DNA from 2 places in the Mesorhizobium sp. M7A.F.Ca.AU.002.02.1.1 genome. Region 1 is predicted to be linked to the other one. Evidence: riboswitches for the same ligand, from Rfam matches in the RefSeq annotation. Region 1 holds a riboswitch; the other holds the start of a gene.

Region 1 (11,959 bases):
CGCGCGAAATCATGGAATCGGCGCGCATCGACGGCGCCAGCGATTTCGAGATCTTCGTCAAGATCGTCTTGCCGCTGTCGTTTCCGGTGCTGGCTTCGTTTGCCATCTTCCAGTTCCTGTGGGTATGGAACGATCTGCTGGTGGCGATGGTTTTCCTCGGCACAGAGGCAGACCAGATCGTGCTGACCGCCAAGCTCAACGCGCTGTTGGGCTCACGCGGCGGCGACTGGGAGATTCTGACGACATCGGCTTTCGTGACCATCATCGTGCCGCTGATCGTGTTCTTCTCGCTGCAGCGCTATTTTGTCCGCGGGCTGCTTGCCGGCTCGGTGAAAGGAGGCTGAGACGATGCAATCCGCTTTGAAGGCCAGCTCGAAGCCTGACCTCGCCATCGATCGCGACTGGTGGCGGGGCGCGGTGATCTACCAGATTTATCCGCGCAGCTACCAGGACTCGAACGGCGACGGCATCGGTGACCTTAAGGGCATCATCGGGCGGCTACCCTACATCGCGGCACTCGGTGCGGACGCCATCTGGATTTCGCCATTCTTCAAGTCGCCGATGAAGGATTTCGGCTATGACGTGTCGGATTACTGCGACGTCGATCCGATGTTCGGCACGTTGGCCGACTTCGACGCGCTGACCGCCGAGGCACACAGGTTGGGCTTGAAGGTGATGATCGACGAGGTGCTGTCGCACACCGCCGACAACCACCCGTGGTTCAAGGAAAGCCGGTCGAGCCGCAGCAACCCGAAAGCCGACTGGTACGTCTGGGCAGACGCCAGGCCGGACGGCACGCCGCCCAACAACTGGCTGTCGATCTTCGGCGGCTCGGCCTGGCAATGGGACACCAGCCGCCAGCAATATTACATGCACAATTTTCTGGCCGAGCAGCCCGACCTCAACTTCCACAACCACGAGGTTCAGGACGCGTTGCTCGACGTCACCCGCTTCTGGCTGGAGCGCGGCGTCGATGGTTTCCGGCTCGACACCATCAATTTCTACTTCCACAGCCAGGGCTTGGAAAACAACCCGCCGCTGCCGCCGGAAGAGCGCAACGACCAGACCGCGCCGGCGGTCAACCCCTACAACTACCAGGACCATCTCTACGACAAGAGCCGGCCCGAGAATCTCGGCTTCCTCGAACGGTTCCGTGCCCTGCTCGATGAATATCCGGCAACCGCAGCGGTCGGCGAGGTCGGCGATTCGCAGCGTGGGCTTGAAGTGGTGGCCGCCTACACCGCCGGCGGCAAGCGCGTGCACATGTGCTACTCCTTCGATTTCCTGGCGCCGGAAAAGATCAGCGCGGGCAAGGTCCGCTCGGTGCTGGAATCCTTCGGCAAGGTCGCCAGCGATGGCTGGTCGTGCTGGGCCTTCTCCAACCACGATGTAATGCGCCCGGCCTCGCGCTGGGCCGCCAATGAGCCCGACCCGACCGCCTACCTCAAGGTCATCTCGGCGCTGCTGATGTCCTTGCGCGGTTCGGTCTGCATCTATCAGGGTGAGGAACTTGGGCTCGGCGAGGCCGACCTTCGGTTCGAGGATTTGCAGGATCCCTACGGCATCCGCTTCTGGCCTGAATTCAAGGGCCGCGACGGCTGCCGCACACCGATGGTGTGGGACGGCGGCGCCAAGAATGGCGGCTTCTCCCAGGCAAAACCCTGGCTGCCGGTGCCGGCCAAGCATTTGGCGCAAGCGGTCAATGTCCAGCAGGGCGACGAGGCTTCGCTGCTCGAGCACTACCGGCGCTTTCTCAGCTTCCGGCGTGCCCATCCGGCGCTGGCCAAGGGCGACATCACCTTCATCGAAAGTGAGGGAGATACCGTGGCCTTCACGCGCCGCGCAGGCAACGAGCAGATCGTCTGCGTCTTCAATCTGGGAGCCGGGCGGGCCAAGGTTGACCTTGGCGGCCGATCGCTGCAACCTCTGCCCGGGCACGGATTTTCGGGGCAGGCGAGCAGCGGTTCCATCGAGCTTGGCGGCTACGGCGCCTGGTTCGGGCGTCTCGACTGAATTTCCAATCACTGGAGGAAACCAATGGCCGATGTCACGCTAAGACAAGTGAAGAAGTCCTACGGCAATCTGAACATTCTCCACGGCATCGACCTCGATATTAGGTCGGGCGAGTTCATCGTCTTCGTCGGCCCGTCGGGCTGCGGCAAGTCGACATTGCTGAGGTCGATCGCCGGGCTCGAGGAAATCACCTCCGGCGAACTCAGAATAGCCGGCGAAGTGGTGAACGACGTGCCGCCGTCGAAGCGGGGCATCGCCATGGTGTTCCAGTCCTACGCGCTGTACCCGCACATGACCGTCTACGACAACATGGCGTTCTCGATGAAGATCGGCAAAGAGAACAAGGCCGAGATCGACCGCCGCGTGCGCCAGGCCGCCGAGATCCTGCAGCTGACCAAATATCTCGACCGCCTGCCCAAGGCGATGTCGGGTGGCCAGCGCCAGCGCGTCGCCATCGGCCGCGCCATCGTGCGCAATCCGAAGGTGTTCCTGTTCGACGAGCCGCTTTCGAACCTCGACGCCGCGCTGCGCGTCGCCACCCGCATCGAGATCGCCAAGCTCAAGGAATCGATGCCCAACACGACCATGATCTACGTTACCCACGACCAGGTCGAGGCGATGACGCTGGCCGACCGCATCGTGGTGCTCAAGGACGGCCATATCGAGCAGGTCGGCACGCCGATGGACCTCTACAAGAAGCCCGGCAATCTGTTCGTTGCCCAGTTCATCGGCTCGCCGGCCATGAACATCCTGCCGGCGACCATCGAAAAGACCGGAAACCCGACCGTCGTCAGCCATGTCGGCGGACGCAAGGCGACCGTGCCGATTGCGACGCCGGCTTCGGCAAAGGGCGCTGCGGTGAGCTTTGGCGTGCGGCCGGAGGACCTGATCATCGCCAGCGGCGCGGACTATCTGTTCGAGGGGACGGTCGACTATGTCGAGCAACTCGGCGAGGTGCAGCTTGTCTATGTCGACATCGGCCGCGCCGATCTGCCGCTGGTGACCAAGCTGCCCGGCAATGTCGAGGTCAAGCGCGGCTCGACATTGCGGCTGAGCGCCAATGGCGAGGACCTGCATATCTTCGACGCGGATGGACGTTCTTTCGCGTTGCATGAAGTGGAAGCAAAGGCGGCTTAACCGCAATTACCGTGTCAGGCACAAAAAAGAGCGGCGGGCCGGGCCCGCCGCTCTTTGACTTGGAGATCGACTTCGGTTGTTAGTTGTTGCCGAAGAGGTTGCGGTCGGCACCTTGCGGAGCAGACTTCTGGGTGGTGTCACCCGACGAGTTCAGCAGCTTGTAGACCGGCGAACCGGTGTTGCGTACCGAAGAGGTGCGCGTGCTGTCGACCGAAGTCGTGGCGGCAGGCTGATTGGCACCATTGGAGCCAAAATTGTCGCTGCCGGCGAAGGCACTGCCGGTGATGGCCAGAACGGCGGCGGCAGCAATAAGGATCTTGTTCATTTTAGTCTCCTGAATTCTGGATTTCGCCAGGACGGCAGACACAGCTGCCGTCGGTTGCGAAATTGGTTGTTAGCGACCGAAGAGGTTACGGTCGCTGCCCTGAGCGGGCGTCTGGGCAGCCGGTTCCGAGGTTTTGGTGGAAGCCGTGTACGACTGGTCCACAGCGGCGGCAGGCTGGTTGGGGCCGTTCGAACCGTAGTTGTCGCTGCCCGCGAAAGCGCTGCCGGTGATGGCCAGAACGGCGGCGGCAGCAATGAGGATCTTGTTCATCTTGAATACTCCTGAATGTCTGAATTTCGCCAGGGCGGCGGGCGAGCCCGCCGTCGACCGGGAAACTGGGAATCGGCTGTTAGTTGTTGCCGAAGAGGTTGCGGTCAGCACCCTGGGCAGGCGCCTGAGCAGCCGGTTCCGACTTCTTGGTCGAAGCGGTGTACGAGCTGTCGACAGCAGTGGCTGCCGCGGCGTTGGAACCGTAGTGGTCGCTACCAGCGAAGGCGCTGCCGGAAATGGCCAGAAGGGCTGCGGCAGTGAGAATGATCTTTTTCATTTTTGGTACTCCAGTATCGTCTTTTTTCCGTCCGTCTAGCGGCGTGTCTTGGAAATGAAATCGCGTCGTTCGGACAGCCCCGATGTGGGAGGGCAAGGTCGTCTTTTCCAATCACGAAGTTGTTCCGTGTGGACCATGAATCCACACCTTGAAATTGTGCCAACGGAATCTAGGGATGCATTTTTCTTCTTCATATCAGTGTGTTAGGTGTAGCCACCTGATGGATCACTGACTGTTTCAGAGGCCCAGCGTTCACACCGTCCTGCACGCACCGTCAACAGAAACGAACCGTTCGGTTCGATTTTAGGGCGAACTAATAGTCATTTTTCGAAACCATTAACCTTTTTTGACCCCCCGCGAAGGGTCGGATTCGGGAAGATCGCAGCCGGCAAATGGCCGCCCGGGAGGTGGGATCTCGGCCCGCGACGAGCTGCAGTAGCGTTTCGCATGCCGTGTCGCGCCGCATGGATACGATGTCGTTTTCATGCCGACGGCGCGCCCGCGATCGTGGTTAGATCATACCATCTCAGGTGCCGCTTCGTGACGACGAGGCGGAGAATTGGGAAGCCGGTCAGAATCCGGCGCTGCCCCCGCAACGGTGGTGGAGTTCAAGTCGCAACGGGAGACCACTGGGCAACCGCCTGGGAAGGTGTCGCGATGGTCCGCAAGGACAACTCCAGAGCCCGGAAACCAGCCCGAGATTTTTAGACTCGACTGATCGCGGTGGGCGGTCAAGAGGTGGATAGCGCATGTCCGGCACACAGCCGGCCTGCGCTTCAATCCTTCCTCCGTCACCACCAGTTCAGTCCTTAGGAACGAGGACAGGACATGGATATCCGCAACGACATGCTGAGGCTCCTGAAGGGGCGCCGGCAAGGCTTTTCGCTGGAGCAGCCCTTCTACACCGATCCGGACTACTTCAAGCTCGACATGGAGCTGATCTGGTATCGCGACTGGCTGTTCATCGGCCATGATTGCGAACTGCCGAAGCCGGGCAGCTACATCACCGTGCAGGTCGGCGATTATCCGGTCGTCCTTGTCCGCGACCAGCACGGCAAGATCAACGCCTTCCACAATTCCTGCCGCCATCGCGGCAGCCGCGTGTGCAACACGGAGAAGGGTACCGCGGCAAAGCTCGTCTGCCCGTATCATCAGTGGACCTACGAGCTGGACGGCCGCCTGCTGTTTGCCCGCCAGATGGCCGACGGTTTCGACAAGAGTGATTTCGGCCTGAAGCCGGTCGCCTGCGAGAGCGTCGGCGGCTACATCTTCATCTGCCTGGCCAAGGAACCGGCAGATTTCGCGCCGATGCGGGCGATGATCGAACCCTATCTTTTGCCGCACCGGCTGCGTGAAGCAAAGATCGCCTTCGAGAGCACGATCGTCGAGAAGGGCAACTGGAAGCTGGTCTGGGAAAACAACCGCGAGTGCTACCACTGCGCCGCCAATCATCCCGAGTTGTGCAAGACCTTCCCCGAGGCTCCAACCATAACCGGCGTCCATGGCGCCGACAGCGACCCTGAAATGGTCGCACACTGGGCCAGATGCGAGGCATCAGGCTTGCCGAGCAAATTCCGCATCGATCCGGCAGGGCAGTACCGCGCCACCCGCGCGCCGCTGCTGCGCGATGCCGTCAGCTACACCATGACGGGAAAACGGGCGGTCCAGAAGAACCTGTCCGACAGCGTTTCAACCGACCGCATCGGCTCCTTGCTGCTCTATCACTATCCGACGACCTGGAACCATATCCTCGGCGACCACGCCGTTACCTTCCGCGTGCTGCCGATCAGTGCCACGGAAACCGCAGTGACAACGAAATGGCTCGTCCACAAGGATGCGGTCGAAGGCGTCGACTACGACCTCGCTGAGCTCACCCATGTCTGGACCGAGACCAACGACCAGGACCGCCGCATCGTCGAGGAAAACGCCTTCGGCATCCTGTCGCCGGCCTATGAACCAGGCCCCTATTCGGAGCTGCATGAGGGCGGCGTGATCCAGTTCGTCGAGTGGTACGCGTCGTTCATCGGGCCGCGCCTTGCCGAAGGCGGCCGGCCGGCCCTGCGCAGCGTCGCCTAGCCCAGGGGACAAGAGGATGAATGCGATGACGGACCTTGGCCTCTATCGCCATCTCGACCAGATGACGCCCTGGAACGACAGGCTGCAGGTGCTGGAAGTGATCGGCGTCAGCGACGAAGCGCCTGACGTGAAGACCTTCACCTTCCGCTCCGACAACCAGACCTGGTTCCGCTACAAACCGGGGCAGTTCGTGACTCTGGAACTGCCGACATCGGACGGGCCGCTGATGCGCACCTACACGCTGTCGTCCTCGCCGTCGCGGCCGTTCTCGATCGCGGTGACGGTCAAGGCGCAGGCGGGCAGCACCGGTACGCGCTGGATGTTCGACCATCTGACGCCCGGTTCGCACGTCAAGGCCTATGGGCCGACCGGCGACTTCTCGCTGCACAGCCACCCGGCCGCCAAATACCTGTTCATTTCGGCCGGTTCCGGCGTGACGCCGATGATGTCGATGCTGCGCTGGCTGAACGACTGCGCGCCATGGACCGATGTCGGCTTCGTCAACTGCGCGCGCCGCCCGGAAGAGATCATTTTCCGCAAGGAGCTCGAACTGCTCGGCAGCCGCATGCCTGGGCTGTCGCTCGGCTTCATGATCGAGGAGCGGTCGAGCCGCGAGGGCTGGTTCGGCCATATGGGCCGCATCGACGCGATCCGGCTGCCATTGCTGGCGCCCGATTTCCGCGAGCGCGAGATTTTCTGCTGCGGCCCCGATCCTTTCATGCGCGCCGTGCGCGGCATGCTGGACGCAGCCGGCTTCGACATGGCGAAATACCATCAGGAAAGCTTTGCCGCGCCTGCCGTGGAGGAGATCCCGGCGCCGTTCTCGCCGCCGGCGGAAGACGGCGCCGCTGCCACCGTGGAGGCCGTGACACCGATCCGGTTCTCGCATTCCGATGTCGATGCCGAATGCGTCGCCGGCCAGACCGTGCTGCAGACGGCACGCGCCTCGGGGGTGCGGATTCCCGCCGCCTGCGAGTTCGGCCTGTGCGGCACCTGCAAGGTGAGGAAGGTCGCGGGCGACGTCGAGATGAGCCACAATGGCGGCATCCTCGATCACGAAATCGAAGACGGCTTTATCCTCGCCTGTTGCTCGAAGCCGCTTTCGGCGCTTGAAATCGAGGCGTGACCGGCAGGCACGGTCAGAGGCTGTCCATGCCCGCGCGGCCTGCAGCTGCGCTCGGCCGGGCCTACGCCATCTTGCCAAAAACCCTGCAAATGGTTAGACGCCTGCAACGGTGGGGTTGACCGTAGGGCCCGAAGATCATCTCCGCGGCCTGCTTCGGCGGGGAGCAAACATGCGACAATCCGGCGTATATGCCATTGCCAGCAAGGATATCGTCTTTGAATCCTTCGATGGCGAAGCCGTCGTTCTCGACCTGACCACCGGTAAATATTTCGGCTTCTCTGATTCAGGCAGCAGGCTTTGGGATGCACTGTCGTCCGGCGTGCCTGCCTCCGAACTGGTCGGCGCCGCGACCGGGATTGGCGCCCTCGATGCCGCCGCGATTGACGGCTTTGTTTCACAATTGCTCGAATTCGGTTTGCTGGCGGCCGCAACCGATGGCGTGGCAAGACCGGTTCCCAGCGAATTGCTGGCTCAGCTCGCCGCTGCCGGCGAGCCCCTCAAGGTCGACATCCATGACGACCTTGCCGACCTCATTGTCGTCGATCCCATCCACGAGGTCGAGGAGCCCCTCGGCTGGCCCGCAGTGAAGCAGGCCAACTGAGGCGCGCCAGGCTCTCGTTGCCGGACGGCTCCGGAACAGGCAGACCATGCCGAACGTCACTCTCGAAAACCTGACTGACTACGCACGTCATGTCCTGGCGCAAGCGCAGAGCAGCGCCGCGCATTATCCACTGACCTGCAAGGTGGGTTTGCCGCATCTGGAGTTGACCGCTCATGTGAGTGCCGGCGCGTTGGCGGATGCCTTCGCTCATGGCTTTGTCACGGCTGCGGACAACCGAGCGCCTGCCGACATCTGCCGCATCTTCGTCGCACATCCCGGCATTGACGGCATCGCGGCACCGGCCAGATGGGGCCAAGGACCCTTCACGCAGCATGGCTTCGCCACCAGGCTGGCGGAAGCCGGATTGCGCGGCAACCATTTCCACGACCTGGATTTCTGGCAGTTCTATGATCCGCAACGTCGCGTTGGCGTGCAATTGATGGCCTCGGCCGATGCCTTTCCACCGTGGGAGCCGGGAGCGCCGCTGCGCCCCTTCCTCCATTGGGAATATGCGGCACGTGGCATGCGGCTGGCCCATGCGGGGACGCTCGGCACCAAAGGCAGGGGCGTACTGCTGGCCGGCGCGGGCGGCGCCGGGAAATCCGGGACCGTCGCCGCCGGCCTCCTCCACGGGCTGGACAGCGTCGGCGACGATTATGTGCTGGTCGACCTCTCCAACGGCGTGACTGCCCGCCCGTTGTTTTCAACACTCAAGCAGGATCCCCAGGGATTCGCGCGACTTGGGCTGGATCACCGGCTGCCAGCTCATAGCCCGCTCAACTGGCAAGGCAAATATGCTTTTCACATTCATGACATCGCGCCCCGGCCGGTGCCTGAAACCCTGGACATCGTTGCGCTGCTGGTGCCACATATCGGCGGAGGCGGGGCAAGTTCGATCGTGCCGGTGTCGCGGAGGGATGCCATGATTGCCTTGGCGCCGTCCGGCATAGCGCAGATGCCGGGCGAGCGGGAGAGCGGCTTTCGCTTCTTCAGCGACCTGACCCGCCTGCTGCCATGCTATCGTCTGTCGCTGGGGACGCAGCCACAGGAGATAGCCGGCACGATTGCGGACTTTCTTGTGCGGGGCGCTTCGTGAAACTGAGCGTGATAATGCCCGTCTATAACCGTGAACGCTATGTCGTTTCGGCATTGCGCTCGCTGGTGCGGCAGCGGGACGCCGCCGATCTCGACATCATCGTCATCGACGACGGTTCGACCGACGGCTCTGCTGAGGCCGTACGCTCGATGATGGGCGAAAACCCCTGCATCCGACTCTTCCAGCAATCGAACATGGGCGTGGCCAGGGCGCGCAACGCCGGGCTGCGGCAACTGCCGCCGGATGCGGAGTTCGTGTCATTCCTGGATTCTGACGACATCTCGCTGGCCGGACGGTTCAAGGCCGATCTCGCCCGCTTCGAGGCTACCTCCGGGCTTGAGCTAACCTATTCGCTGATGACGCTGGTCGACCGGATCGACGACGAGAAGCTCGAGCCGGAGGCGGACTGCTGTACCATGACGCTTCGCGGAATTTCGCTGAGCACCGCTCTCTTCAGTCGAACGCTTGTCGATCGCATCGGCCATTTCGACGAGGACTTTGAGCAGTCCGAGGACACGGATTATCTGTTGCGAGTCTTCGAAACCGGTCCGCGCTACGAATTGCCGAACACCGTCGCGATCTACTACCGACGCCACGCCGGAAATGTCACCAAGGAACATAGCGGCAGGGTCCGCAACCACTTGCGTGCAATCCACAAGTCGATGCGGCGGCGCAAGGCCGATCCGTCACGGCGAGAGGTCCAGGGCATCTTCGAATTGAAGAGTCCCGCCGATTGGCGGATGCCATGATGCTCGAGACAATCGGCTCGGATCAGCCAAGCCCGCAACGCTGCTGGAGACGCCGATGAGGCTGAGCGTCATCATGCCGGTCTACAATCGCGAACAATTCGTTGGCCTGGCGCTGCGCTCGTTGCTCAGGCAGCGCGAAGACATCGATCTCGACATCATCGTCATCGACGACGGGTCGACCGATGGCTCGGCAGCCGTCGTACGGTCGTTGATCGACGAGGCCCCATGCATTCGTCTTTTCCAGCAGATCAATGGCGGGGTCACCAAGGCGCGCAATGCCGGGCTGAAGCAGTTGCTGCCGCAGACGCGTCTGGTGTCGTTTCTCGATTCGGACGACATCTCCCCGATAGGCCGCTTCAAGGCGGATCTCGCCTGCTTCGAAGAGGATCCTGGCCTCGAGCTGACCTATTCGCGCATGACGCTGGTCGACAAGATAGATGGCGAGACACTGGAACCGGCCGCCGACAGCCACTCCATCACCGTGCGAGGGATCCACCTGTCCGCCGGGATCTTCGCGCGAGACCTCATCGAGCGCACCGGTGGTTTCGACGAGGATTTCAAACAGGCCGAGGACACCGACTATCTGTTGCGTATCTTTGAGAGCCAGGCAAAATACGTTATGCCCGATACGGTGGCTCTCTATTACAGGCGTCATCCCGGCAACATGACCAAGGAAGCCGATGTGCCCTTTCGCGAGTTCATGCGCGCCATTCACAAGTCGATGAAGCGTCGCAAGGCCGATCCCAGCTTGCGCCGGGTGGAGGGGATCTTCGACTTCAAGGATCTCGCGCAGTGGCGGTTCCTTTGATGGCAGGCTACGGCGTCGTCATTCCGGCTTTCAACGCGGCCGCCACCATAGGCGCTGCCCTGAACTCCGTTCTGGCCCAGACGGCAAAAGCGGAGGCCATCGTCGTGGTCGATGACGGTTCGACCGACGATACGGCCGCGGTGATCGATGCGATGAACCTGCCGGTGACGGTGCTGCGACAGGACAATGCCGGACCCGGCAGCGCAACGACCCGTGGCATTGCGGCACTCTCGACGCCGCTCATCGCGACGCTCGATGCCGACGATTTGTGGCTGCCGGACAAGATCGAACAGCAACTGGCCTATCTCGGCCGTCATCCCGGGACAGCGGGCGTCTTTACGCACTGGCGGACGTTTCGCGGCGACAGCCCCGATTTGCCCGATGCGGCCAGTGGAGCGGGCTGGTCGCGCACGACGATGATGATCCGCCAGGAGGTGGTGCAGAGCGTCGGTCCCATCATCGACCCACCAGGCGGTCGCGGCGAGATGATCGACTGGATCGCCCGGGTTCGTGAGGCAGGCTTTGTACTTGCCATGCTCGACGACGTGCTTGCATTGCGCCGCATCCGTCCGGGCAGCCTTTCCTACGGCCGCGATCCGGCACGCGACCGGGGCTATATCCAGGTCGCAAGGCTCGCCATGCAGCGGCGGGCCCAGAACAAGGCGGGCTCCAGTTGAACGCCAGGCCTGTTCGCCGCATCAGCCGCCGCTTCCCGGACTATGGCTGGTCGTGGCCCACCGGCCAGTTGGACCTGTTGCTGAAGGCGGCGCTGCTCTCCGATGAGGACGCAGCCGCTGCCTGCGCCGCGCGCTGGCTCGACGAGAACGACATCGACCTCGTCTCGTTTCGAGAACATCGTCTGCTCGCCGCCATCTCCGACAGGTTCGGCAGAAAACTGGCCGGGCATACCGCGCACCCGCGCCTCGTCGGCCTGCAGAAGATGCTGTGGACGAAGTCGCGCATGGCGATGCGCGAGGCCGAGCCGACGCTGAAGGCGATGGCCGACGGCGGCGCCGACATCATGCTGATCAAGGGCGCCAGCCGCATTGCCTTGAACGCGTCGGCGCAGCGTGGTCGGGTGGCGCATGACATCGACATACTGGTGCGCCCGCGCGACATGGCTGCCGTCTTCGACATCTTGCGCGACCGCGACTGGCAGATCGCCTCGGGCGTCAGCGCGCAATATCTGCGAACCCGGTTGGCGTCGCTGCGGTCGATGAACTTCTTCAAGGGCCGTTTCGGCGACATCGACCTGCACCAGCTCGGCTATGATGGGTCGCAGACGAGCGCGGAAGACGACCTGGCGATCTGGCAACGGGCGGTCCCGGCACAATTCAGCGGCGTCGCGGTCTTCGTGCCATCGCCGGCCGATCGCATGGCACTGGCCATCGCCCATGGCGGCCTCGACGCCCACACCCACAGCGACTGGCTTGTCGACTGCGCGGTCGCCATCCATGCCGAAGACGTCGATTGGGGGATGT
Region 2 (9,077 bases), on a different contig from region 1:
GCAGCGACGTGCTGCAGTACATCTTCGGCAAGCTGTTTGGTAAACACCGGTTTTCGCCGAACGTCTCGCCGTCGAAAACCTGGGAAGGGCTGATCGGCGGATTGGTGTCGGCGAGCCTGCTCGGCGCGCTGTTGTCGTTCGTGACGCCCTTCTCGGCGCTGCAGGCGGCAGGCGTGGCCTTCGTCGCCTGCTCGATGGGATTCCTAGGCGGGCTGGTCGCCTCGGCCATCAAGCGCGACCAGGGCGTCAAGGACTGGGGCCATCTCATCGAAGGCCATGGCGGCATGATGGACCGCACCGACAGCCTGGTCTTCGCCGCCCCGGTGTTCTTCCACATCGTGCGCTATTTCTGGACTGTGTGATCCGGCGACCGGTTGCCAAAGGCGCTCAAAGCCGGTTGCGGATCAGCATGGTGACGACGAAGAACGCACCGACCGAGCTGGTGATGATGCCGATCGGCAGTTCCTGCGGCGGCAGCAGCGTTCGGGCCAGAAGATCGCTGGCCAGCAAAAGCACCGCGCCGAAGACGGCGCAGCTGGCAACCAGGCGCAGATGCAAGGGGCCTGCCAGCGGCCGCGACAGATGCGGGATCATCAGCCCGACGAAGCCGATGACCCCGGCGACAGAGACCAGGATCGCCGTCGAGAAGGCGGCGACGAGAAACGTCATTCGGCGCATGCGCGCCACTGGCACGCCAAGGCTTTCGGCGGCGTTTTCGCCGGCCAGGAAGGCATCGAGCCGGCGGTGGTTCCACAGCGCGTAAGCCAGAATGGTGCCCGCACCCAGCGCGCCGAGCCAGATATTGTCCCAGCGCGCCAGGCCAAGGCCGCCCATCGTCCAGAACAACACGGAGTGGGCGGCGCGCTGGTCGCCGGCAAAGACCAGGTAGTTGGTCAAGGCGGTGAACATGAAGGACACGGCAAGGCCGGCGAGGATCAGCCGCTCCGGCCCTTGGCCCCTCACCCGCGCGACCAGCAGCAGGACGACGCCGGCGGCCAATATGCCGCCGGTGAAGGCCGCGACCGGCAACGTCCAGATGCCAAAGCTGTCGCCGAAGACGGTGATGACGGAAACGGCACCGGCGGCGGCGCCCGACGACAGGCCGAACAGGAACGGATCGGCGAGATCGTTGCGGGTCACTGTCTGCAGCAGCGCGCCGACGACGCCGAGGCCCGCGCCGACGCAGATGGCCAGGATCGTGCGCGGCAGCCGCAGATCGACGACGATCTTGCCGACCGGCCCGGACACGTCGTGCCCGCCTAAGCCGATTGCGCGGCCAAGCGCTGCTACAACGTCGGCCAGCGGGATCAGCGTCGAGCCATAGGCGATCGACAGCAGAGCGAGAGCGGCGATCGCCGCCGCTCCCGCCAGCATGGCCAACGCAAATGCCGGATGGCGCAAGCTCAAAATGCTTCCGGGTGCATGGCCTTGGCGATCTTGTCGATCGCTTCGATGTTGGCGGGTCCAGGCGTCAGCTCGGCGTAGCGGAGGGCGACGAAGCGCTCGTTCTTGACCGCGTCTGTCTCCTTCATGGCCGGATGCGCTTTCAGGAAATCGAGCAGCTTCCTGTAGCCGCCACCGTCCTGGTAATCGAGCAGGATGAGGAATTGCGGATTGCGCGACGCCACCGTTTCCCAATCCGTGTTGCCCCAGCTGGTGTCCATGTCAGCCATGATGTTGTCGCCGCCGGCGGCAGTGATCATGGCGCTGGGGATGGCGAACTTGCCTGCGGTGAACGGCTTGTCCTCGCCGGAATCGTAGAGGAACACCCGCGTGCCCTTGGCGCTGCCGACCTTGGCGGTGATGTCGGCGAGCTGCGCCTTCCAGCCAGAGACAAGCTTTTCAGCCTCGGCCTCCTTGCCGAAGATCTTGCCCAGCTTTTCGACGTCGCCATAGAGCAGGTCCATCGAGGCGGCGGGGCGGCTCTTGTCGAGATGGACGCAGCTTTCCGTCAGAACCAGCGTCTTGATGCCGTGCGGGGCAAGCGTGTCGGGCGTCACCTCGCCACCCGGCTTCATGCCGTAGTACCAGCCGGCGAAGAAGAAATCCGGCTCCACGGCCACGAGGTTTTCGAGCGTCGGATATTTCGGCGCCAGCTCCGGGATCGAACCCTGCTCTGCCTTGAATTCGGAACCGACCTTGTACCATCCGGTGATGCCCGTCAGGCCGACCATTGACGGCTGCAATTTCAGCGCGAAAGCCATCTCAGCCATGTTCAGATCGTGGATGACAGCGCGCTTCGGCGGCGCGTCGAAGGTCAGCGGCTTGCCGCAGCTGTCGACGGTTACCGGGAAGGCGAAGGCGGTCGAGGTCAGCAGCGAGACGGCAAGCGAAAAAGCGAGGCGTTTCACGGGTATGCTCCTTGTGGGTGGGATCGGGTCGACTATGGAACGGCTTCAATCACGACGGCGGCGCGGCACGGTTCGGAACCTCGAACACCGTCAACTCTCGATCCTCGGTTGGATGGCGCAGGCGCAGCACATCGATGCCGAAAATCTCGCGGATCAGCTGTTGGGCCAGCGCTTCGCGCGGTGCGGCGAGCGCTTGCAGACGGGCATGGTTCATCACCGCCACCCTGGTGGCGAAGGGTGCTACCAGCGCCAGATCGTGCAGCACCGCGATCACCGTCATCTCAAAGCCTGCCACGAGGTCGAGCAGTTCGCCGCGGGCGCGCGGGTCCAGATGGTTGGTCGGTTCGTCGAGGAACAGGATTTTGGGCTGCTGGGCGATGGCGCGCGCCAGTTGGGCGCGCTGGCGCTCGCCGCCCGACAGCGAGCCGACGGTGCGGCCAAGCAGCGGCAGCAGGCCGGTCCGGCGCAGCGCCTCGACGGCGATATCGCGTTCCTCGCGCCTGCGCCGCAGCCCGGCGTGCGGGACCCGGCCAAGCTCGACATAATCGATCACCGCCAGCCGCGGATCGGGCTGGTCGGTCTGGCCGACAACGGCGATATGCAGCGCCCGCTCGGCGGCCGAAATCCTGTCCAGCCCGCGTCCGCCAAGCTTCACCTCGCCGGAACTTGGCCGCAGCATGCCCGACAGCATGCGCAGCAGCGTCGTCTTGCCGGCGCCGTTGGGACCGATGATGGCAAGGCGATCGCCAGCGGCCACCGAGAAGCTGACCGCCTGGACCAGATTCCGCCCATTCGCCATGGCACAGAGGTCATGGGCTTCGAGAAGCGCTGCGCTCATCGGCTGCAGCCCGCCGGATTGCGGGGACGGCAAAGTGTGAGCATGGTGATGCGATGATCGATGGAGCCGTCCAACTTTCCGTCACTTTCCAAAACTGGCGACGGAAGGAAGCTGGCGAACCGGCCGACAAGGCCGGGATTCGCGTTTCCTCCCGGCACACCCCGTCCGGTCAACTCAGTGATGGCAGGTCTCCTGGCTCGCGGGTCGTTGCGCCATCCTGCCTTCCCAGCCTTGCCGGCCAGTGGCATTCACGGATTTTGCTCGCCGCTTACAGTTGCGGGGGCAGCCACGGCCTCGACCTGAACAGGCCTCACCGTGTTCCCTTTTCACCCCTCGCCTTTCGGCTCGGGGACCATCACCACTTCAGCGTAGATTTCCACCAAACGCTTCGCAATGGATTTCTCGGACGAAGTGGTGGGCCAGCTAAGGGAAACAGGCATTGCACGCTCACTTTATGTAATAACATAACATTCTTAGGAGATGACGCGGCCCGCTGTCAAGCGAAAGCCCATGGGATCGGCGCAGATTGCACGGAATGCGCAATTTCGATCAAACTGGCCGCGCCAGGAAACGCCAAGATGATCCGGCCAATGCGAAAAGGAGCCCCATGAACCCGACCGAGAAAGCGCTGTGGTTCGTCGAGAGCCATCTGCCGGAGGCGATCTCGCTTGACGATGTCGCGCAAAGCAGCGGCGTGTCGCGTTTTCATGTGACGCGCGCCTTCGGCGCCGCAACCGGCCGCTCGGTGATGGGTTACATGCGCTCACGCCGGCTGACCGAGGCGGCGCGCAAGCTGGCCGGCGGAGCGCCCGACATCCTCGTCGTCGCGCTCGACGCCGGCTACAACTCGCATGAGGCGTTCACCCGTGCCTTCCGCGATCAGTTCGGCACCACGCCGGAACTGGTGCGCGCGCAAGGCTCGACCAACAACCTCGACCTCGTGGAGCCGATCCTGATGGACCAGTCCTTCCTCACCAATCTCGAACCACCGCGCTTCGAGACCAGCCGGCCGTTCCTGATCGCCGGCCTCGGCGAACGCTACAGCTGCGAAACCAGCGCCGGGATTCCGATGCAGTGGCAGCGTTTTGCACCCTATATCGGCAACATCCCCGGCGAGATCTCAGGCGTTTTCTACGGCGTCTGCCTTAACGGCGATGACGCGGGCAATTTCGACTATGTCGTCGGCGTCGAAGTGTCCGGCTTTGCGGATCTGCCGAAGGACTTCTATCGGGTGCGGGTGCCGGCGCAGAAATATGCGGTGTTCTCGCACCGCGAGCACATCTCATCCATCCGCCGGACGATCAACACGATCTGGAACAGTTGGCTGCCCGACTCCGGTCACGAAATCGCGGATGCACCGGAATTCGAGCGCTATGGACCGGAGTTCGATGCCCACAGCGGCAATGGCGGGCTGGAGATCTGGGTACCGGTGAAGGCGTAGCTCGATCACGCCATCGGCAGCGCCGGCCAGCGATCGATGACCTTTCCGCCGGAAAACACGGCGATCGACCCGAATTGCTGCAGCACGGCCTCGCTCTGCGTCGGCCTTAGAAACGCGTAGTCGCCTGGCCTTGCGGCCGCATCGGCGGGCAAGCCCATGAATTGCTGGTTGGAGGACAGGCCGAGCAGGCCGTTCGTCTTCATGCCTTGGGGGAAGACCGGCTCGGCCATCCACTTGCCGCCATAGAGATAGCAGCCCTTGCGCGGAAACCGGCCGAGCGCCTGCAGCAGGCGGGTGACGGCCGGCGGGCCAGGCAGCATCGGCTCGACCACTTTCAGGATCGGCGTGGCAATGAAGGCCGCCGGCTGGAAGCCTTCTAGGCCTGGCGTATCGAAGTCGCTGGGCAGCACGAAGGCCGAGCCCATCGACACTTCATTGGCCGCGCCGCCACGATGAAGCAGCGCGGTCTTGCTGCCGCCGATGTTGAGGATACGGCGCTGGTCGGCGCCGAGACAGGCGACGAACGCCGCAGCCTGCGCCGACGCCTCCGCCAATGCCTTTGCCGGTCCGCCGAAAAGGCCGGGAATGAGCGGCGCATGCGCCTCGTAGGCCATGACGCCTTCGCAATGCAGCCGGGCCGGCAACGCGCTCAACGCCTTCGACAAGGCCGCGGGATCAGCAAAGCCGCCGCGATGCAGCCCGACATCGATCTCGAAAGCGATGCGCAGGCCGATGCCGAGTTCGTCAGCGAGAGCACCGTATTCCGCCAGTCTCTCCTCGCTGTCGATCAGCCAGCAGACACGCGACCAGTCGGCATCACCCTTCACCAGCGCAGCCCTTGCCGCACCGATCGGCATCGGCTTGCCGTAGAGCAGATCGGCATCCGGAAACGCCTTCAGCACCGCCTCGCTGATCGGCGGGTGGAAGGTCATGAAGCGCTCATGGCGAAGCGCCTTGCCTATATGCGCAAGCAGCGGCAGGCAGGCGAGCGATTTGTCGACCAGCCGCACGGCCAGGCCGGGATCCAGCCTCCCTTTTACCAGGGCAATGTTTCCGTCCAGCCGATCGCGGTCGAGCAGCAGGCAGGGTCGGAAGATGCCGGCGGTCTTCAGCGCATCCGAGAGGGTGGAAAAATAGGTGCTCATCATTCGATGCCGAACAGGCCGGCCATGTAGGGCGACACGAAGCGGTTTTCCGGATCGATGTCGCGGCGCGCCGCCATGGCATCGTCCCAGCGCGGGTAGAGCTTTTTCAGCTCCGCCGCTTTCAGGCTGTGCATCTTGCCCCAATGCGGCCGGCCGCCATATCTGCGGAAGATCGGCTCTGCCGCCCGCATGAACGGCAAAGGATCGTTCGCGGCGTCATGGTGGATGGCGATGGAGCAGGTCAGCCTGTTGTAGAATGGCGAAAGCCAGAACTGGTCCGGCGCGACCGAGCGCACCTCCATCGGGAAATAGACCTCGGGAAAGCGCTTCTCGGTCAGCTCGATGATCTCGGCCAGCGCCTTCGGCCCTTCCTCGAACGGCAAATGATATTCCATCTCGTTGAACTTGGTCTGCCGGTCGCTGGCATAGACGTTGAGCCAGTCCTGCACGTAGTCCTCGGCGGGAAATTTGGCGGCCGCCGATCGGATCAGGCGGCCACGCAGCGATGGCAGCCAGGCAAGTGAAGTGCGCAGCCTGCGCAGTGTCCTCAAACCCGCCTCGTCCTCTTCCGGCGGCCGCGTGGTGGGTGCGGCATCGCTGAAATCGCTGGCGATGAACTGCGCATAGCCGGAAAACGGAATGTAGTAGAATTCGGCCGAGCGATGCGCGGCCATCATCGCCTCGAAATCACGCAGCATCTCGGTGATCGGCAGCACATATTTGCGGCGGCGCAACCGGTAGGTCGCGATGTTGTTCAGCGTCACTTCGGTGAGCACGCCGAAAGCGCCGAGCGCAACACCGATGGCGTGGATCATGTCCCGATCCCCTGCCCGCTTGAAGTCGCGGACCTTGCCAAGGCCGTCGACGATCTGCACCGTCTCCAGCTGCGTGTGATAGGCGCCGAGCGTCGGCCCAGAGCCGTGCGTGGCTGTGCCCAGCGCGCCGCCGATCGCCTGGCGGTCGATATCGCCCATGTTGGGCAGGCCCTGGCCAATTCCTTGCAGGATGTGCATGAGCGGGCCGAGCCGGGTCCCTGCCCGCACCCGCGCCTGATGTTTTTGCGCGTCGTGCGAGACCAGCCCTTCCAGTCTCTCCAGGGACAGGATCGTGCCCTGCGATTTCACCAGCGGTGTGAAGGAATGACCGGCGCCGGCAACGCGCACCGGGCCGGGCGCGGTCCGGACGAGATCACCGAGTTCACCGGCATCGCCGGGGCTGGCGATCAGCTTGGGCTCGGCACTTACGAAGCCCGACCAGTTGCTCCAAGTGTTCGACATGGCGCTCCCCGCTCAGGCAACCGCACGACGGCGACGTGACACAAGAACGAAGAGACCGAGCAGCGCCACGCTTGCCACCGCGCTGGCGGCGGCGAATTCCGGCACCGGCCGGAAATCCTTGCCATCGATGAGCAGCGACGCCGCAATCGGCCCGATCGCCAGGCCGAACAGCTGGGCTGCCGGCACCAGCAGCACAGCGGTGCGCGTCTCGTCGGCGGTGATCGCCAGACGGATCTGGTAGGGCACGATGAACAGCAGGATAAAGCCCATGGCCAGGGCAGCGACCCAGAACGTCGTCAGGCCGGGGCTGCTGGCAAGAACCAGGGAACTGACAAGCGCCACGACGCCGATCGCCGCGATGGCAAGGCGATAATCGATGCGCGCCTCGAACGCGGTCGCCGTCATCGCCCCCAGGACCTGCACCGCGAGGCTGGCCGAGACGATCAGGCCGACGGTGCGGCCATCGATGCCGTATTGCGCGCCTAGCGGCTCCAGAAAAGCCCAGACCGCGCCGAAGAACATGAAGTAGCAGAAGACCGACAGCAGCGCGGTCATCGAGGGAACCGTCAGCACATTGGCCAGATTCTCTTCCTTGGGCAGGTCGGCATAGTCACCGGGCACGGTGAAAGCGACCGCCAGCGACACGACGCAGACGACGGCAAGAACGATGAAGCCACCCGCCGACCCTGCGGCCGGGATGACATAGAGCGCCAGCAACAGGGCGAGCGCGCATTGCGCCAGCGTCTGCATGGTGACGAAATAGCCGCCGATGCGCTCGGCACGCCGCGAGCGGGCGATCAGTTCGGTGGCGATGGCGACCAGACCGCCCTCGGCGAGCCCGGCAAGGGCGCGGGCCGCAATCAGCATGTTGGCGCTCGCGGCATAGGCCGTCCACACATTGGCCAGCGCCAGCAGCAGCAGAAGGACGGCACTTTTCCAGCGCATATTGTGGGCCGAAAGCAGCATCGCCACGACGGCCGAACCGATGGCAATGGCGATCATCTCGGCGGTGGCGACCAGCGCCAGTTCGTCGCCGCTGACATGGCCTTCGGTGTAGAGAGCTCCGAGCAGCACCGGCTGCAGGCCGAGGATGAGCAGGCCGACCGAACCGATCCACAGGGCCGAGGCGAGCTGCCAGCCGGTCGGATTGCCGACCAGCCAGTCGCCACTGCCTGCGTGGCCGATATCTGTCGAAGCCAAAGGCGCCTCCCCAACGTCCTTGCCGCGCGGCAAAAAAGCTGACAACCTGTCAGTATTTCAGAAACTGATACTTGATCATATTTCTTGTCAACCGGAATCTAAAAACCGTGCGAAAGATCGGTGCATGACGGAATTGAAGAGAATGGCGACCGAGCCGAGGCGCAAGCCCAAGCAGGAACGCAGCCGCGAGCGCATCGACGCGATCCTGTCGACGACCATGCGGCTGATCGGGGAAAAGGGTATCGACGCCGTCACTATGAAGGAGGTCGGCATGCTGGCGGGCGGGCCAATCGCCACCGTCTACCACTACTTTCCCAACAAATCGGCGATCCTGGCGATGCTCTATGAGCGGTTTTCAGAGGTCAGCCGGGCACGGCTGACGACGATCATCGCCGAAATCCACGAGGCGAAAGATGTCATCGTGGCCGCTGACCGGCTGCTCGATGATTATCTCAGCCGTGTCGCCGGCGATCCGGCCATCCAGGATCTGCAGAACGCCATCCAGGCCGACAAGGCGCTCAAGAACCTCGACCTCGCCGAAACGCGGCACCAAGCCAAAATGTTCTGCGACCATGTCATCGCCTTGCTGGAGCCCGAGAGGCGCGAGCAGTTCGAACGCATGGTTCTGCTGATCTTCCAGCTCGCCGGCGGCGTGGTGCGCCTGGCGCTTGCCGAGGGCGAAGCGGAAAGCCGCCGGACCATCGAGGATTACCGGTCTATCATTCACACGCAGCTGCGGCTGTTCCTCTAGAGCCGCGCCTATTTCGCCCGATGGACGAGGCCTTCGAAGCCGTGTGTCAGATCCGAAGCGCCGGCCGCGAACAT

What was found. Region 1 has a riboswitch for cobalamin ahead of EN879_RS07680 (aromatic ring-hydroxylating dioxygenase subunit alpha). Riboswitches for the same ligand answer to the same signal wherever they lie in the genome.
Region 2: another riboswitch for cobalamin. It lies ahead of EN879_RS11530 (ABC transporter ATP-binding protein); the one in region 1 lies ahead of EN879_RS07680 (aromatic ring-hydroxylating dioxygenase subunit alpha).

The regions. Positions count from the first base shown of each region.
Region 1 is NZ_RZPB01000077.1:995-12,953, reverse strand. It holds gene EN879_RS07710 (carbohydrate ABC transporter permease) at 1-344, shown strand, start outside; gene EN879_RS07705 (alpha-glucosidase) at 349-2,013, shown strand; gene ugpC (sn-glycerol-3-phosphate ABC transporter ATP-binding protein UgpC) at 2,038-3,150, shown strand; gene EN879_RS07695 (DUF680 domain-containing protein) at 3,230-3,475, opposite strand; gene EN879_RS07690 (DUF680 domain-containing protein) at 3,545-3,745, opposite strand; gene EN879_RS07685 (DUF680 domain-containing protein) at 3,825-4,022, opposite strand; cobalamin riboswitch at 4,534-4,736, shown strand; gene EN879_RS07680 (aromatic ring-hydroxylating dioxygenase subunit alpha) at 4,851-6,098, shown strand; gene EN879_RS07675 (hybrid-cluster NAD(P)-dependent oxidoreductase) at 6,124-7,224, shown strand; gene EN879_RS07670 (PqqD family protein) at 7,394-7,825, shown strand; gene EN879_RS07665 (hypothetical protein) at 7,872-8,921, shown strand; gene EN879_RS07660 (glycosyltransferase family A protein) at 8,936-9,670, shown strand; gene EN879_RS07655 (glycosyltransferase family A protein) at 9,726-10,478, shown strand; gene EN879_RS07650 (glycosyltransferase family A protein) at 10,478-11,155, shown strand; gene EN879_RS07645 (nucleotidyltransferase family protein) at 11,152-11,959, shown strand, end outside.
Region 2 is NZ_RZPB01000140.1:362-9,438, forward strand. It holds partial or broken gene EN879_RS11515 (phosphatidate cytidylyltransferase) at 1-362, shown strand, start outside; gene EN879_RS11520 (iron ABC transporter permease) at 388-1,374, opposite strand; gene EN879_RS11525 (ABC transporter substrate-binding protein) at 1,404-2,351, opposite strand; gene EN879_RS11530 (ABC transporter ATP-binding protein) at 2,401-3,189, opposite strand; cobalamin riboswitch at 3,354-3,561, opposite strand; gene EN879_RS11535 (AraC family transcriptional regulator) at 3,797-4,630, shown strand; gene EN879_RS11540 (alanine racemase) at 4,636-5,775, opposite strand; gene EN879_RS11545 (D-arabinono-1,4-lactone oxidase) at 5,775-7,052, opposite strand; gene EN879_RS11550 (MFS transporter) at 7,065-8,252, opposite strand; gene EN879_RS11555 (TetR/AcrR family transcriptional regulator) at 8,377-9,003, shown strand; gene EN879_RS11560 (hypothetical protein) at 9,012-9,077, opposite strand, start outside.